3 regions of the Kitasatospora sp. NPDC089509 genome follow, and region 3 is predicted to be linked to each of the others. Evidence: riboswitches for the same ligand, from Rfam matches in the RefSeq annotation. Region 3 holds a riboswitch; each other region holds the start of a gene.
The links. Region 3 has a riboswitch for thiamine pyrophosphate ahead of thiC (phosphomethylpyrimidine synthase ThiC). Riboswitches for the same ligand answer to the same signal wherever they lie in the genome.
Positions count from the first base shown of each region.

Region 1 (4,966 bases), on a different contig from region 3:
CCGCGTCCACCTCGGACTCGGCGTGGCAGGAGCGTCCGATCAGCACGTCCTCGCCGAGGATCGCCCGGGCGGCGGGCACCGGCAGGTCGTCCTGGCCGAGGTGCAGCACGTCCGGCCGGGCCGCGTGGGCGACGTCGGCGCGGTCGTTGACCGCCAGCAGCTTGCCGTGTCGGCGGCAGGCGTCGGCGAAGACCTCCAGGGCCGCCAGCTCCTGCCGGGCCTCCAGGCCCTTGTCCCGGAGCTGGACGATGTCCACCCCTCCGGCCAGCGCCGCGTCCAGGAACTCGGCCAGATCGCCCTGCTCGCGCCTGGCGTCGGTGCACAGGTAGAGCCGGGCGTCGGCCAGCCGGGCGCGCAGCGTGTCCGCCGCCATCAGATCAGCATCGCCTGGGCGCGGCGCTTGACCTCGGTGCCGCGGTTCTCCCGCAGTGCCTGGATCGGGCTGCCGGGCAGCGACGGGTCCTCGGTGAAGAGCCACTCCAGGATCTCCACGTCGTTGTACCCGCAGTCGCGCAGCACGGTCAGGGTGCCGGGCAGGTGCTTGACCAGGCCCGGGCCGTCGATGAACGCCGCCGGGACCTGCAGCGACTTGTTCGGGCCGCGCCGGACGGCGATCAGCTCGCCCTTCTTGACCATGTTGCGGACCTCGGTGACCAGCACCCCCCACTGCTCGGAGATGTCGGGGAGGTACACCCACTCGGTGACCAGGGCTTCAATCTTGCTTTCGATCTCGCTCACGCCACCAGACTGCCACCTCGGCACCGCCCGGCGCTAAGCGGTGGCCCCCTTGAGCGGCACCGCGGGGTCCGCGGCGAGGGCCCGGTCGAGCACCGCGCCGCGCTCGATCAGCTTCCGGCCCTGGGTGAGGTCGCGCGGCCGGTCCACGGCCAGCAGCGCGCTCGGCGCCCCGTCGCGCAGCCAGAGCACCGACCAGGCGGCGTCCTGCGGGCTGCCGCGCCACAGCAGTTCGTCGCCCGCCGCGTGCCGGCCGGCGTACTGGACCATCCGCCCGAACTGCTCGGACCAGAAGTACGGCACCGGGTCGTACGGCGCGTCCGCGCCCAGCACGGCGGCGGCCGCGGCCCCGCCCGACTGCAGCGCGTGGTCCCAGTGCTGGACGGCCAGCCGGGCGCCGGAGCGGGCCGACGGGTAGCTGACGCAGTCCCCGGCCGCGAACACCCCGGGCAGGGTGGTGCGCAGCCGGCCGTCCACGACCACCGCGCCGGAGCCGTCCAGCTCCACGGCCGAACCGGCCAGCCAGCCGGTCGCGGGCCGGGCGCCGACGCCGACCACCACCTCGTCGGCGGGCAGGCGGGTGCCGTCCGCCAGCAGCACCGCCCCGGGCTCGACCGCGGCCACCCCGACCCCGCAGCGCAGTTCCACCCCGGCCCCCGCGTACCAGGCCGCCATCGCCGAGCCGACCTCGGTCGGCAGCGCCCCGGGCACCGGCGCCGGACCGGCCTCGACCACGGTCACCGCGCAGCCGGCCTGCCGGGCGGCGGTGGACACCTCCGCGCCGATCCAGCCCGCACCGACCAGCACCAGCCGCAAGCCGGGGCGGAGCAGGGCGCGCAGCGCCAGCGCGTCGTCCAGGGTGTGCAGCAGGTGGGCGCGCTCGGCCCCGGGCAGCGCGCGCGGGGTGGCGCCGGTGGCGATCACCAGGGAGTCGTACCGCAGGTCGCCGCCGTCGGTGTGCAGCACGCCCGGGGTGAGGCCGGTGGCGCGGCGGCCGGTCAGCAGCTCGATGCCGAGGCCGTCGTAGTCGATGTCCAGGGTGGTGGCGTCGGCCTTGCCGAGCAGGACGTCCTTGGAGAGCGGCGGCCGGTCGTACGGCGGGTGCGCCTCCTCGCCGACCAGCTGGATCCGCCCGGGCCAGCCGCCCTCGCGCAGCTTCAGGGCGCACTGCGCCCCGGCCAGCCCGGCCCCGACGACGACCACCAGCTCCGTTGCGCTGCTCAGCTCTGCCACGCCCGTCACTGTACCCACGGGCCCGGTGGCCCCCGGTGGCCGCCCGTCCCACCCCTCGCACGGCCCTTCGGCCGGGCCGACCCCCGGCGTTAAGGTGGGTGCACCACACGGGAGCCCGGCGTACCGGGCTGAGAGGCGGGCTGACACGGCCCGCGACCGTCCGAACCTGATCCGGGTCATACCGGCGAAGGGAGAAGAGCAGCTTTGTCACGCTTGTCAGCAGGCAGCCACGCGGACGTACTGGTGATCGGCGGGGGCGTCATCGGCCTCGCCGTGGCCTGGCGCGCCGCCCAGCGCGGGCTGCGGAACGTGATCGTGATCGACCCCCGGCACGGCGGGGGCGCGGCCGGGGTCGCCGCCGGGATGCTCGCCCCGGTCACCGAGCTGCAGTACGGCGAAGAGCCGCTGCTGCACCTCGGGGTGGCCTCCAACCGGCGGTACGAGGGCTTCGCCGCCGAGCTCACCGAAGCGAGCGGCGGCCTGGACACAGGCTACCGCCGCTGCGGCACCATCGCCGTCGCGCTGGACTCCGACGACCGCGAGGAACTGCGCGAACTGCACGCCTTCCACCAGCGGCTGGGCCTGGACTCGACCTGGCTGACCGGCCGGGAGGCCCGGCGGCTGGAGCCGATGCTCGCCCCGGGGGTTCGCGGCGGCCTGCACGTCGCGGACGACCACCAGGTGGACCCGCGCCGGCTGCTCACGGCCCTGGTCGCCGCCTGCGAACGGGCCGGCGTGCTGCTGCACCGGGCCGAGGCCGTCGAGCTGCTGGTCGAGGACGGCCGCGCGACCGGAGCCCGGCTGAGCACCGGGGAGCGGCTGACCGCCGGGCAGGTGGTGCTCGCCGCCGGCCCGCACAGCCACCGGCTGCCCGGCCTGCCCGAGGGGGTGCTGCCCGCGGTGCGCCCGGTGAAGGGGCAGGTGCTGCGCCTGCGGATCCCCGAGGCCTACCGGCCGTTCCTCTCCCGCAACGTCCGCGCGGTGGTGCGCGGCCAACACCTGTACCTGGTACCGCGCGAGAACGGCGAGCTGGTGATCGGCGCGACCACCGAGGAGCAGGGCTACGACACCACCGTCACGGCCGGCGGGGTGTACGAACTCCTGCGTGACGCGCATGAGTTGGTCCCGGGGATCACCGAACTCCCGCTGTCCGAGACGGCCGCCGGACTGCGCCCCGGCTCGCCGGACAACGCCCCGCTGCTGGGCCCGACCGCACTGCCCGGGCTGATCGCCGCGACCGGCCACTACCGCAACGGGGTGCTGCTCACCCCGGTGACCGCCGACCTGCTCGCCGACTACCTGGCGACCGGTGAAGTCCCCGACCTGGCCAGGCCGTTCACGCCCACCCGGTTCTCCCCCGCATCCCCCCTGATGAAGGCCACCGCATGACCGAGATCCGCACGCCCGAGCTCGACACGACCGGGATCGACACGACCGAGATCGAGCTGACCGTCAACGGCGAGCCCCGCCTGGTGCCCGCCGCCACCACCCTCGCGGCCCTGGTGGCCACCGTCAGCACCGCCCACAGCGGTGTCGCCGCCGCCCTCAACGAGGCCGTGGTGCCGCGCAGTTCGTGGCCCGCGACGGCACTGAACAGCGGCGACCGGATCGAGATCCTCACCGCCGTCCAGGGAGGCTGAGCCATGGCCGACGACCTGCTGACCATCGCCGGGACGACCTTCTCCTCCCGGCTGATCATGGGCACCGGCGGAGCACCGAGCCTGGAGGTACTGGAGCGCGCCCTGCTCGCCTCCGGCACCGAGCTGACCACCGTGGCCATGCGCCGGGTGGACGCCACCACCCAGGGCTCCGTCCTGGACGTGCTCACCCGCAACGGCATCCGGGTACTGCCCAACACGGCCGGCTGCTTCACCGCCGGCGAGGCCGTGCTGACCGCCCGGCTGGCCCGCGAGGCGCTCGGCACCGACTGGGTGAAGCTGGAGGTGATCGCCGACGAGCGGACCCTGCTGCCGGACCCGATCGAGCTGCTGGACGCCGCCGAGACGCTGGTCGACGACGGCTTCACGGTGCTCCCGTACACCAACGACGACCCGGTGCTGGCGCGCAAGCTGGAGGACGTCGGCTGCGCGGCGATCATGCCGCTGGGCTCGCCGATCGGCTCCGGCCTGGGCATCCGCAACCCGCACAACTTCCAGCTGATCGTCGAGGACGCGGGCGTCCCGGTGATCCTGGACGCGGGCGCCGGCACCGCCTCCGACGTGGCGCTGGCGATGGAGCTGGGCTGCGCGGCGGTGATGCTCGCCTCCGCGGTGACCCGGGCCCAGGAGCCGGTGCTGATGGCCGAGGCGATGCGGCACGCCGCCGAGGCGGGCCGGCTCGCCCACCGGGCCGGCCGCATCCCGCGCCGCTTCCACGCCGAGGCCTCCTCCGCGATGGCGGGCCGCGCCGACCTGGACTCCCGCGAGCGGCCGGCCTTCTAGCCCGCACCGGCCGCACAGCCCGTGCAGGCCGTGTAGGCCGTGTAGGCCGTGTAGGCCGTGTAGGCCGTGTAGGCCGTGTAGGCCGTGTCACAAGCCGGTCCCGGAGCGGTGTCCGCCGGGACCGGCGGCCGGGCGCCCCACTAGACTCGCCGGGTGGACATGGCCTTGCACGACCCCCTGATCGGCGCCCTGCTCGACAACCGGTACCGGGTCGAGCAGCGGATCGCGACCGGCGGGATGTCCACCGTCTACAAGGGCACCGACACCCGGCTGGACCGGGTGGTCGCCCTCAAGGTGATGCACCCCCAGCTGGCCGGCGACGAGGGCTTCACCGCCCGCTTCATCCGTGAGGCCAAGGCGGTCGCCAAGCTCACCCACCCCAATGTGGTCAACGTCTTCGACCAGGGCGCGGACGGCGGAAACGTTTTCCTCGCCATGGAGTACGTGCCCGGCCGCACCCTGCGCGACCTGCTGCGCGACCGCGGCGCGCTGTCCGTCCGGGCCGCCCTGGACGTGCTGGAGCCGGTGCTCGCCGCCCTCGGCGCCGCCCACCGGGC
Region 1 is NZ_JBIVHS010000033.1:81,589-86,554, forward strand. It holds gene thiE (thiamine phosphate synthase) at 1-373, opposite strand, end outside; gene ACIP4P_RS40610 (Rv2175c family DNA-binding protein) at 373-738, opposite strand; gene ACIP4P_RS40615 (NAD(P)/FAD-dependent oxidoreductase) at 772-1,968, opposite strand; TPP riboswitch at 2,066-2,178, shown strand; gene thiO (glycine oxidase ThiO) at 2,173-3,357, shown strand; gene thiS (sulfur carrier protein ThiS) at 3,408-3,608, shown strand; gene ACIP4P_RS40630 (thiazole synthase) at 3,612-4,409, shown strand; gene pknB (Stk1 family PASTA domain-containing Ser/Thr kinase) at 4,569-4,966, shown strand, end outside.
Region 1: linked by a shared signal. The riboswitch ahead of thiO (glycine oxidase ThiO) and the one ahead of thiC (phosphomethylpyrimidine synthase ThiC) in region 3 are both predicted to bind thiamine pyrophosphate.

Region 2 (4,966 bases), on a different contig from region 3:
TCCGGGCGGACGGGCGCTCGCCGTCCGGGGCGGTGCCGATCTTGTACCGCTCCAGCGTCCGCAGCAGCTCGGCCTCGACCCGGCCGCGGAAGCGCACCGGGTGCTTGGTCTCGATCGCGAGGTCGACCGGGCGCCCGCAGTCCACCACCAGTTCCAGCAGCCGCTCCAGTCGCAGCACGCCGCGCAGCTCGGGGTCGGTGCTGGGCCGGCCGGTCTTCCACGCGCCGAAGTCGTACGCCTCCAGCTCGGCCAGGGTCATCGCGGAGACGGTGCCCCGACCGTTCGAGACCCGGCCGATCCGGCGGTCGTGCACGCAGACCAGGTGGCCGTCGGCGGTCACCCGGACGTCGCACTCGACGGCGTCCGCGCCCTCGTCGAGCGCGCGCCGGTAGGCCGCGAGGGTGTGCTCGGGCAGGGCGTGGGAGGAACCGCGGTGGGCGATCACCTGGACGGACGGCACGGTGCGCGGCTTGGACGGGTCTTGGCTGGTCACGGCCATAACGATAGGGGGCGCAGGTGAAGCGGGGGCGAAGACGGCGCCAACCTGCGGGGCCGGGCCGACTCCCGGACGGGAGGGCCCGGCCCCGTGGCCCACCGGGCCTCAGCCCCGGGCGGCGCGCCGGGTCAGCGGGGTGAGCGCCCAGGTGGCCAGGGCCGGCACCAGGAAGGCGAACAGCGAGGCCGAGGTCCACTCCTGCGGGGTGAAGTGCAGTGCCTGCTGGGCGGAGGTCCAGAAGTCCACCCACCAGTCGGCCACCGCGGTCGGCGCGATGAACTGGTAGACGGCGAAGCCCAGCACCCACGGCAGCAGCATCGGCCAGCGGGACGGCGCCCGCTCGGAGAGGTCCCAGCCGAGCCGGCCGGCGCCGAAGAAGTAGTCCACCGCCAGTACGGCGAGCAGCGGCACGAACACCGAGCCGATCAGGCCGAGGAAGTTGCTGTAGGTGTCGGTGAACCGGTCGATCCGCAGGGCCAGCACGGTGGTCAGCACGCCGATGCCGCCGCTCAGCACCCGGCGGTCCACCCGCGGCAGCAGGTTCTGCAGCGACATCGCGGTCGAGTAGACGTTGGCGAAGGACTGGTCGGTCTCGCGCAGCACCAGCACCAGCAGGAACAGCCAGCCGGCCCAGACGCCCAGGAAGGAGTCGAAGATCCGGCTCGGGTCGCCGTCGGACTGCAGCAGCGCCATCAGGCCCAGCACGTAGCACCAGACCTGGGCGACGGTGTAGCCGGAGAAGCTCCCCCAGAACGCCGAGCGCGGGGTGCGCGAGTGCCGGGTGTAGTCGGCGGCCATCGGGACGAAGGAGATCGACACCGCGATCATCGCGTCGGTGGCGCCCAGGAAGCCGTGCCAGTTGCCCGCGCCCGGGTCCGGCACGCCCTGTCGGCCCAGCTGGACGGTGAAGTACACCATCGCGACCGCGACCGCCCCGGCCACGAAGCGGCGCAGCACTGCGATCGAGCCCAGCGGCCAGATCGTCAGCGCGGTGGTGAGCGCGCCCGCGAGCAGCACGAACAGCCAGCGGTAGCCGGTGGTGTGGGCGACGGTCTGGGCGCCCGCCGCGATGGTCAGCAGCTCGAACACGCCCCAGCCGATGCACTGGACGATGTTCAGCACCGTCGGCAGGTAGGACAGCCGGGTGCCGAACAGGCCACGCAGGTTGGCCATCGCCGGGGCGCCGGTCCGGGCGCCGATCAGTGCGGCGACGCCGAGCATCGCGGTGCCGACCGCGGTACCGGTCACGATCGCCGTCACCGCGGCGGCCAGCGACAGCTCGCTGCCCTTCGTGCCGAGCACGGTGGCCGCGGTGGAGAAGCCGATCAGGCTGACGCCGAGGTTCATCCAGAGCGCGAAGTGGTCCCGGAAGCGCAGGGTGCGCGGCGGCTCGGTGTCCAGCACCAGCGGCGCCTCGACCCGATAGTCGAGTACCGCGGTCGCGCCGGAGGCCGGCGGGAAATCCTTGGACGCGGGCGCGCCCGGAGAAGAGGATGACGAAGCAGGCGGCATGGCCGATACTCCCTACGCCGGCATTACCCGGACAGGTTCCGGCGGTCAGCGCCCCCTCGACGGTCCGCCGGTCACTCGCCTGGCGTACGGTCGACATGCGCACTCTCAGCCTGGTCGGTCCAAGCTCCCGCGTGTCAGTTTGGAGCGACAGGCTAACCGGCACGGGTACGAACGCCAAAGGCCACCAGGTGCGCGGTCCGCATCGCGGGACGCCGGGCGGGGGTGGGGAGCCCCGGTCGTCGGTGCCGCCTAAGGATTCTTATGAGTTCTTCAGAGGGGTCCTTACGGCAATCGAATCGGCAGTGCGAAAAACTATGGTCCTTGGTTCTGTCAGCTATGGAGGTCGTCCGTGAGCACCGAGCGCGAGGTTGGGCCCGCCGGGCCGCAGGGGGAGCAGCCCGCGGGGGCGCCGGAGGCGGCCGTTACCGCGTCCGAGGGCACCGCTCAGGGCGGTCACAAGCCGACCATGGCGTTCAGCCGGGTCCCGGAGCCGGCCGCGGAGCCCGTCGTCGCCGAGCCGGTGGCCGGGCCGACGGCGGACGCGGAGCCCGTCGTCGACGGTGGTCACCAGCCGACCATGGCGTTCAGCCGGGTGCCCGAGCCGGCCGCCGAGCCCGTCGTGGCCGAGCCCGTCGAGGTCGAGGCCGCTCCGGCCGAGGGCGGGCACCAGCCCACGATGGCCTTCACCAAGGTCCCCGCGCCGGAGGCCCCGGCCGCGCCGGCCGTCGAGGAGCCCGCCGTCGACCCGGTCACCGGTTACATCGACGCCCCGCCGCCGGTGCTGCCGCCCGCGCCGCCGGTCGCGCCCGCCCCGGTCGCGGCTCCGGCCGCCCCGGCCGCGCCCGCCCTGGCGCCGGGCGTCCCGGGCACCAACCCGTACGCGACCCCGGCCCACGGCGTCCCCGCCGCCGGTGCCCAGGACGGCTACGGCGCCCCGGCCGCCCACGGGCAGGAGCCGTACGGCGCCCCGGCCCCCGGCGCGCCCGCCGGCCCCGCCCACCACCCCTTCGGCGCCGGCCAGCCGCTCGGCGGCTGGGGCGGCCAGGAGACCGGCTCCGGCGGCGCGGGCTACCCCGGCGGTCCCGGCGGCCCGCTCGGCTACCCGGCCGAGTACCCCGGCGGTCCGACCGGCCCCGGCGGCCCGCGCAAGAAGCGCGGTGGCCTGGTGGCCCTGCTCGCCGCCGTCGCCCTGGTCGCCGGTGTCGCGGGCGGCGCGATCGGCGTGGTCGCCACCGACCGCACCGGCAGCCCCAGCCTGGCGGACGACCACCGCAGCACCACCGTCCAGGCCAGCAACACCCAGAAGAACGAGCCCGTCCCCGGTTCGATCGCCAGCATCGCGCAGAAGGCGCTGCCCAGCGTCGTCACCATCAAGGCGCAGGGCAACGGCGAGTCCGGCACCGGCACCGGCTTCGTCTTCGACACCGAGGGCCACATCCTCACCAACAACCACGTGGTCGCGCCGACCCTGACCGGCAGCGGCGGCAAACTGACCGTCAAGTTCGCCGACGGCACCTCCTACAGCGCCTCGGTGCTGGGCCACGCCGAGGGCTACGACGTCGCCGTGGTCAAGATCGACAACCCGCCGAAGGCCAAGCTGGCGCCGCTGCCGCTGGCCGACTCCGACAAGGTCAACGTCGGTGACGCCACCGTGGCGATCGGTGCCCCGTACGGCCTGGAGTCCACCGTCACCAGCGGCATCGTCAGCGCCAAGGACCGTCCGGTGGCCTCCGGCGACGACACCGGCTCGCAGGCGTCGTACATGAACGCCCTGCAGACCGACGCCTCGATCAACCCCGGCAACTCCGGCGGCCCGCTGCTGGACTCCAGCGGCGCGGTGATCGGCATCAACTCGGCGATCCAGTCCAACGCCTCCGCCAACGGCCGGGCCGGCAGCATCGGCCTGGGCTTCGCCATCCCGATCAACCAGGCCAAGTGGGTCGCCGACACCCTGATCAAGACCGGCAAGCCGGTCTACGCCAAGCTCGACGTGCTGCGCAACGACGACTACAAGGGCGACGGCGCGCAGATCCAGACCAAGGACGTCCAGGGCCAGCCGGCCGTCACCCCCGGCGGCGCGGCCGACAAGGCCGGCCTCAAGCCGGGCGACGTCATCACCAAGCTCGGCGGTGCCCCGATCGAGAACGGCCCGGCCCTGGTCAGCCGGATCTGGACGCACAAGCCGGGCGAGACCGTCGACGTCGAGTACACCCGCAACGGCCAGACCATGAACACCAAGGTCACGCTCGGCCAGCGGGACGGCGACCAGTGACCCGCGGGTGACCCCCGGGTGCACGCAATCGTGTGCACCGAAGCCCGCCGGACCCGTTAGGCTGACCTCCGCCTGGAGAGCTGCCCGAGCGGCCTAAGGGAACAGTCTTGAAAACTGTCGTGGCGTGACCCGTCACCGTGGGTTCGAATCCCACGCTCTCCGCTGGTAGGAGAACCACCTGCTCAAGGCGGGTGCCGAGACCACTCGGCACCCGCCTTCGGTGTTTCCCGGGGCGGTTCCCGGGCGGGGTTGACCCTGACACCGTGGGAGGCAGTGGAGTGGGAGCACCATGTTGAACATCGGAGACTTCGCCAGCCACGGCCGGGTGTCGGTGCGGATGCTGCACCACTACGACGCGATCGGGCTGCTCAGGCCCGCCCGGGTCGACCCGGCCACCGGGTACCGCTTCTACGAGGCGGGTCAACTCGCCCGGCTGAACCGGGTGATCGCGCTCAAGGAGCTCGGCTTCACGCTGCAGCAGGTCCGGACCGTTCTGGACGAGCGGCCGGAGGCCGTCGAACTGCGCGGGATGCTGCGGCTGCGACGGGCCCAACTCGCCGAGGCGATCGCCGCGGACGAGCGGCGGTTGGCCCGGGTGGAGGCGAGGCTCCGAACGATCGAGAGCGAGGGGAACATGTCCCAGCACGATGTCGTGGTGAAGCCCGTGCCGTCCGTCAGGGTGGCCC
Region 2 is NZ_JBIVHS010000004.1:526,483-531,448, forward strand. It holds gene ACIP4P_RS12065 (glycerophosphodiester phosphodiesterase) at 1-499, opposite strand, end outside; gene ACIP4P_RS12070 (purine-cytosine permease family protein) at 602-2,008, opposite strand; TPP riboswitch at 2,001-2,149, opposite strand; gene ACIP4P_RS12075 (trypsin-like peptidase domain-containing protein) at 2,358-4,280, shown strand; tRNA gene ACIP4P_RS12080 (tRNA-Ser) at 4,355-4,442, shown strand; gene ACIP4P_RS12085 (MerR family transcriptional regulator) at 4,570-4,966, shown strand, end outside.
Region 2: linked by a shared signal. The riboswitch ahead of ACIP4P_RS12070 (purine-cytosine permease family protein) and the one ahead of thiC (phosphomethylpyrimidine synthase ThiC) in region 3 are both predicted to bind thiamine pyrophosphate.

Region 3 (4,966 bases):
GGATGACGGAGGACCGGACGCGGGCGGACTGAACCCGGGCGGGCCGGACGACGGAGGACCGGACGCGGGTGCCGGGGCCGGTCGGGCTAGGGTCGTTCGCATGACCCGTAGCCTCAGCCTCACCGACGAGCTCTGGGCGTCGATCGAGCCGATCTACGCCGAGATCCTCGCCCACCCCTTCATCGGCGGCCTCACCGACGGCACCCTGCCGCGCGAGGCCTTCCGCCACTTCGTCGTCCAGGACTCGCACTACCTGCGCGACTACGCCCGCGCACTCGCCGTCTGCGCCGCCAAGGCGCCCGGCGAGGCGGACGTCCGGGCCTTCGCGGACGACGCGGTCGGCGCGCTCGCCGCCGAACAGGGCATGCACGCCGAGTTCCTGACCGCCTTCGGCGGCACCGCCGCGGAGGCCGCCGCCGAGCCGGTGCTGCCGACCACCCGGGCCTACACCAGCTACCTGCTGGCCACCGTCTACGGCGGGTCCTTCGCCGAGGCGCTCGGCGCGGTGCTGCCCTGCTACTGGATCTACGCCCGGGTCGGCGAGGCCCTGCTCGCCCAGGGCTCCCCCGACCCGCTGTACGCCAAGTGGATCGGCACCTACGGAGACGAGGCCTTCCAGTCCGTGGTCCGCCGGGTGCTGGCGCTCACCGACCGGATCGGCGAGGAGCTCTCGGCGGCCGAACGGCGAAGGGTGGTCGAGCACTTCGGGACCACCTCGCGCTACGAGTGGATGTTCTGGGACGCCGCCTGGCGCGGGGAGCGCTGGCCGGTCTGACCGGTTCACCCGCCGTTTCTCGGGGGTCCCCCCGGGGGTGCGGATAGGGGTGATCTAGGGGTTCTCTCCGGGCCGCAGGCCCTCGTTCCGGCGTCTGCGCCCCCGTACGATCGAAGTGTCGAAGCAAGCGGGATGCGGCCACCGGACGGCAGCCGACCCGAGGGGAGAAGGAGAACCGACATGGCTGAGCTCTGGAAGTCGCTGCCCTCCTGGGTGCGCAACATCGTCATCCCGGTGCTGGTCCTGGTGCTGGCCTGGAACATCATCGCCTTCGTCTTCGGCGTCGTCGGCGCCCTGCTGAGCATCGTGATCAAGCTGCTGGTGGTCGTCGGCATCGCCGCCGCCGTGGTGATCCTGGTGAAGAAGGCCGCCAAGAGCTGACCCCGCTCCGCGCGCCGCACGTCGGACTCCGCGCGGAGCACCTCCGGAGGCCCGGTACCCCGTTCGCGGGGGCCGGGCCTCGGCCTTTTCCCGGTCGCCCCCCCGGCGCCGCCCCGGTCTCCTCCCGCTCTCGTCCCGGCCGGATCCGTTCCGGGGACCGTCTGGACCTGCGGCGATCGGCTCGCTACCGTGTTGGGCGTCATGTGCAGGCAACACCGCCTGCGACGCGGGAGCTCGGAGCACCGGGCTGAGAGGACGCTGACCGGACCGTCGACGGACGGACCGACGGCTGCGTCGACCGCAGGAACCTGGACCGGGTAATGCCGGCGTAGGGAGTATGAGGTCAGATGACCACGTTCGAAGCACAGCCGCAGTCTGCCCAGGGCGCCCCCAGCAGCGAGCGCACCGGCTACCCGACGCCGGCCTGGCGCAAGGCCTACCGCGACGGATCCCGCCCCGACCTGCGGGTCCCGTACCGCGAGGTGCAGCTCACCAACGGCCGGACCGTCCCGCTGTACGACACCTCCGGCCCGTACACCGACCCGGCGTACGAGCCCGACGTCCGGCGCGGCCTGCCCGCCCTGCGCGACGCGTGGATCCGTCAGCGCGGCGACGTCGAGGAGTACGACGGCCGCGAGGCGCGCCCCGAGGACGACGGCATCAAGCACACCTCGCCGCGCGGCGGGAACCTGCGGAACCTGGACGCGGTCTTCCCCGGCCGCCCGCGCCGTCCGCTGCGCGGTCGCGGCGGTGTCGCCGTCACCCAACTCGCCTACGCCAGGCGGGGCGTGGTGACGCCGGAGATGGAGTACGTGGCCCTCCGGGAGGGCCTGGAGCCGGAGTTCGTACGGGACGAGGTGGCCCGCGGCCGGGCCGTCATCCCGGTGAACGTGAACCACCCCGAGGTGGAGCCGGCCATCATCGGCACCAACTTCCTGGTGAAGATCAACGCCAACATCGGCAACTCCGCCGTCACCTCCTCGATCGAGGAGGAGGTGGAGAAGATGACCTGGGCCACCCGCTGGGGTGCCGACACCGTCATGGACCTCTCCACCGGCCGCAACATCCACACCACCCGCGAGTGGATCCTGCGCAACTCCCCCGTGCCGATCGGCACCGTGCCGCTCTACCAGGCCCTGGAGAAGGTGGACGGCAAGGCCGAGGAGCTGAGTTGGGAGGTCTACCGGGACACCATCATCGAGCAGTGCGAGCAGGGCGTCGACTACATGACCGTGCACGCCGGCGTGCTGCTGCGGTACGTCCCGCTCACCGCGCGCCGCAAGACCGGCATCGTCTCGCGCGGCGGCTCGATCATGGCCGCCTGGTGCCTGGCGCACCACCAGGAGAACTTCCTCTACACCAACTTCGAGGAACTCTGCGACATCCTGGCGGCCTACGACGTCACCTTCTCGCTCGGTGACGGCCTGCGCCCCGGCTCCATCGCCGACGCCAACGACGAGGCGCAGTTCGCCGAGCTGCAGACCCTCGGCGAGCTCGGCCGGATCGCCCGCGAGCGCGGCGTCCAGGTGATGATCGAGGGCCCGGGCCACGTCCCGATGCACAAGATCAAGGAGAACATGGATCTCCAGAAGGAGATCTGCGACGAGGCGCCGTTCTACACCCTCGGCCCGCTCACCACCGACGTCGCCCCCGGCTACGACCACATCACCTCGGGCATCGGCGCCGCGATGATCGCCTGGTGGGGCACCGCGATGCTCTGCTACGTCACGCCCAAGGAGCACCTGGGCCTGCCCAACCGGGACGACGTCAAGACCGGCGTGATCACCTACAAGATCGCCGCGCACGCCGCCGACCTCGCCAAGGGCCACCCCGGCGCCCAGGCTTGGGACGACGCCCTCTCCGACGCCCGGTTCGAGTTCCGCTGGGAGGACCAGTTCAACCTGGCCCTCGACCCGGAGACCGCCCGCGACTTCCACGACGAGACCCTCCCCGCCGAACCCGCCAAGACGGCCCACTTCTGCTCGATGTGCGGCCCGAAGTTCTGCTCGATGAAGATCTCCCAGAAGATCCGCGACGAGCACGGCGACGGCTCCACGGCCGTCTCCAGCGACTTCGACGCCGAGGCCCTGGCCGGCATGGCGGAGAAGTCCGCCGAGTTCGCGGCCCAGGGCAACAAGGTCTACCTCCCGCTGGTCGACTGACGCCGGACACCGGATAACGGTCACCTGAGCGCCGTCCCCGGAGCTTCTCCGGGGGCGGCGCTTCGTCGGTTCCGGCCTCAGGCGGTGGCTGCGGTGGCGCCGGGGACGTCCTGGGGGTACCAGCGGAGTTCGACGGTGTTGCCGTCCGGGTCCTGGACGTAGAGGGAGGTGGCGGTGCCGCGGGCGCCGTAGCGGGGGCCGGGGCCGTCGAGGACGGTGAAGACGCCGGAGTCGACGACCTCCTGCCAGTCGAGGGGTTCGACGGTGAGGCAGATGTGGTCGACGTTGGACTCGTGGCGGGGGCGGTGGAAGAGGTCGATGATCGTTCCGGGGGAGACCCGGACGGAGGGGAAGGAGACCTGGCCGGCCCGCCACTCGTCGACCCGGACCGGCTCCAGGCCGAGCAGGCCGGTGTAGAAGGCGAGCGACCGCTCGATGTCGGCGACGTTGAGGACCAGGTGGTCGAGGGCGACGACGCGCATGGTGATCGGCTCCGGTGGTGAGGGTTCGGTGGGGACGGGTTCCACGATCCTCCGGCCGGGAGTGATCTTCAACGGCTGATCGCCGTACGATCGTTGAGTCGGACTAAACGATGCCGGGCGGGGAACGGGGGCGGCATGCTGGAGCGGCTGGAGGTCGAGGTCCTCCTCGCACTGACCGAGGAACTGCACTTCGGCCGGACGGCCGAGCGGCTGGGCCTGACCACCGGCCGGGTCAGCCAGGTGGTGCGGAAGCTCGAACGCCGGATCGGTGCACCGCTGTTCGAGCGCACCAGCCGTTCCGTGCGGCCCACCCCGGTGGGGCGGCAGCTGGCGGCGGACCTCGGGCCGGCGGTGGCCGCGATGGCGGAGGCGCTGCGGCGGGCGGTGGACGCCGGGCGGGGGGTGACCGGGGAGCTGCGGGTGGCGTTCCTCGGGGAGTGGACGGCGCCCGTGCTGCTCAAGGTGGTGGCGCTGTTCGGCGAGCGGCACCCGGACTGCCGGGTGGCCGTGCGGGAGGTGCAGCTGTCCAACTCCCGTGCGAGCCTGGAGGACGGCTCGATCGACGTCCTGGTCGCCTCCTACCCCTTCGACGGCATGGCCGTCGGCCCGGTGCTGCTCACCGAGCGCCGGGTGCTGGCCCTCCCGGCCGGGCACCCGCTGGCGGCCGAGGCCTCGGTGTCGCTCGACGTGCTGGCGGACCACCCGGTGGTGCAGTACCCGGCGGTGACCTCGGTCGGCTTCAAGCGGGACCGCACCCCGGACCGCACCCCCTCGGGGCGGCCCGTCCCCAAGGGGCCGTCCGGCGGGACCTTCTCCGAGATGCTCAGCCTGGTCGCGATGGGCCGGGGCGTCCTCCCGGTCGGCGAGCTCTGCCGGCTCTACTACCCGCGCCCCGACCTCGCCTACGTCCCGATCCACGACGCGCCACCCATCGAGCGCGGCCCGGTCTGGCGCCCGGGCAACACCACCGAGCGGGTCCGCGCCTTCGTCCGCGCCGCCGCCGAGGTGGCGGGCGGGGCGGGTCAGCCGACGTCGTCCGGGCCGGTGAAGTCGGGCGGGGTGTAGCCGGGGCCGGTGAAGTCGGGCGGGGTGAAGGCGGCGGGGCGGGGGGTGCGGCCGTCGGGGTCGGTGAGGCCGTCGGGGCCGGGGCTGGTGAAGGCCGGCGG
Region 3 is NZ_JBIVHS010000020.1:23,770-28,735, forward strand. It holds gene tenA (thiaminase II) at 101-775, shown strand; gene ACIP4P_RS32065 (DUF5326 family protein) at 956-1,156, shown strand; TPP riboswitch at 1,373-1,508, shown strand; gene thiC (phosphomethylpyrimidine synthase ThiC) at 1,504-3,318, shown strand; gene ACIP4P_RS32075 (VOC family protein) at 3,396-3,800, opposite strand; gene ACIP4P_RS32080 (LysR family transcriptional regulator) at 3,936-4,865, shown strand; gene ACIP4P_RS32085 (hypothetical protein) at 4,823-4,966, opposite strand, start outside.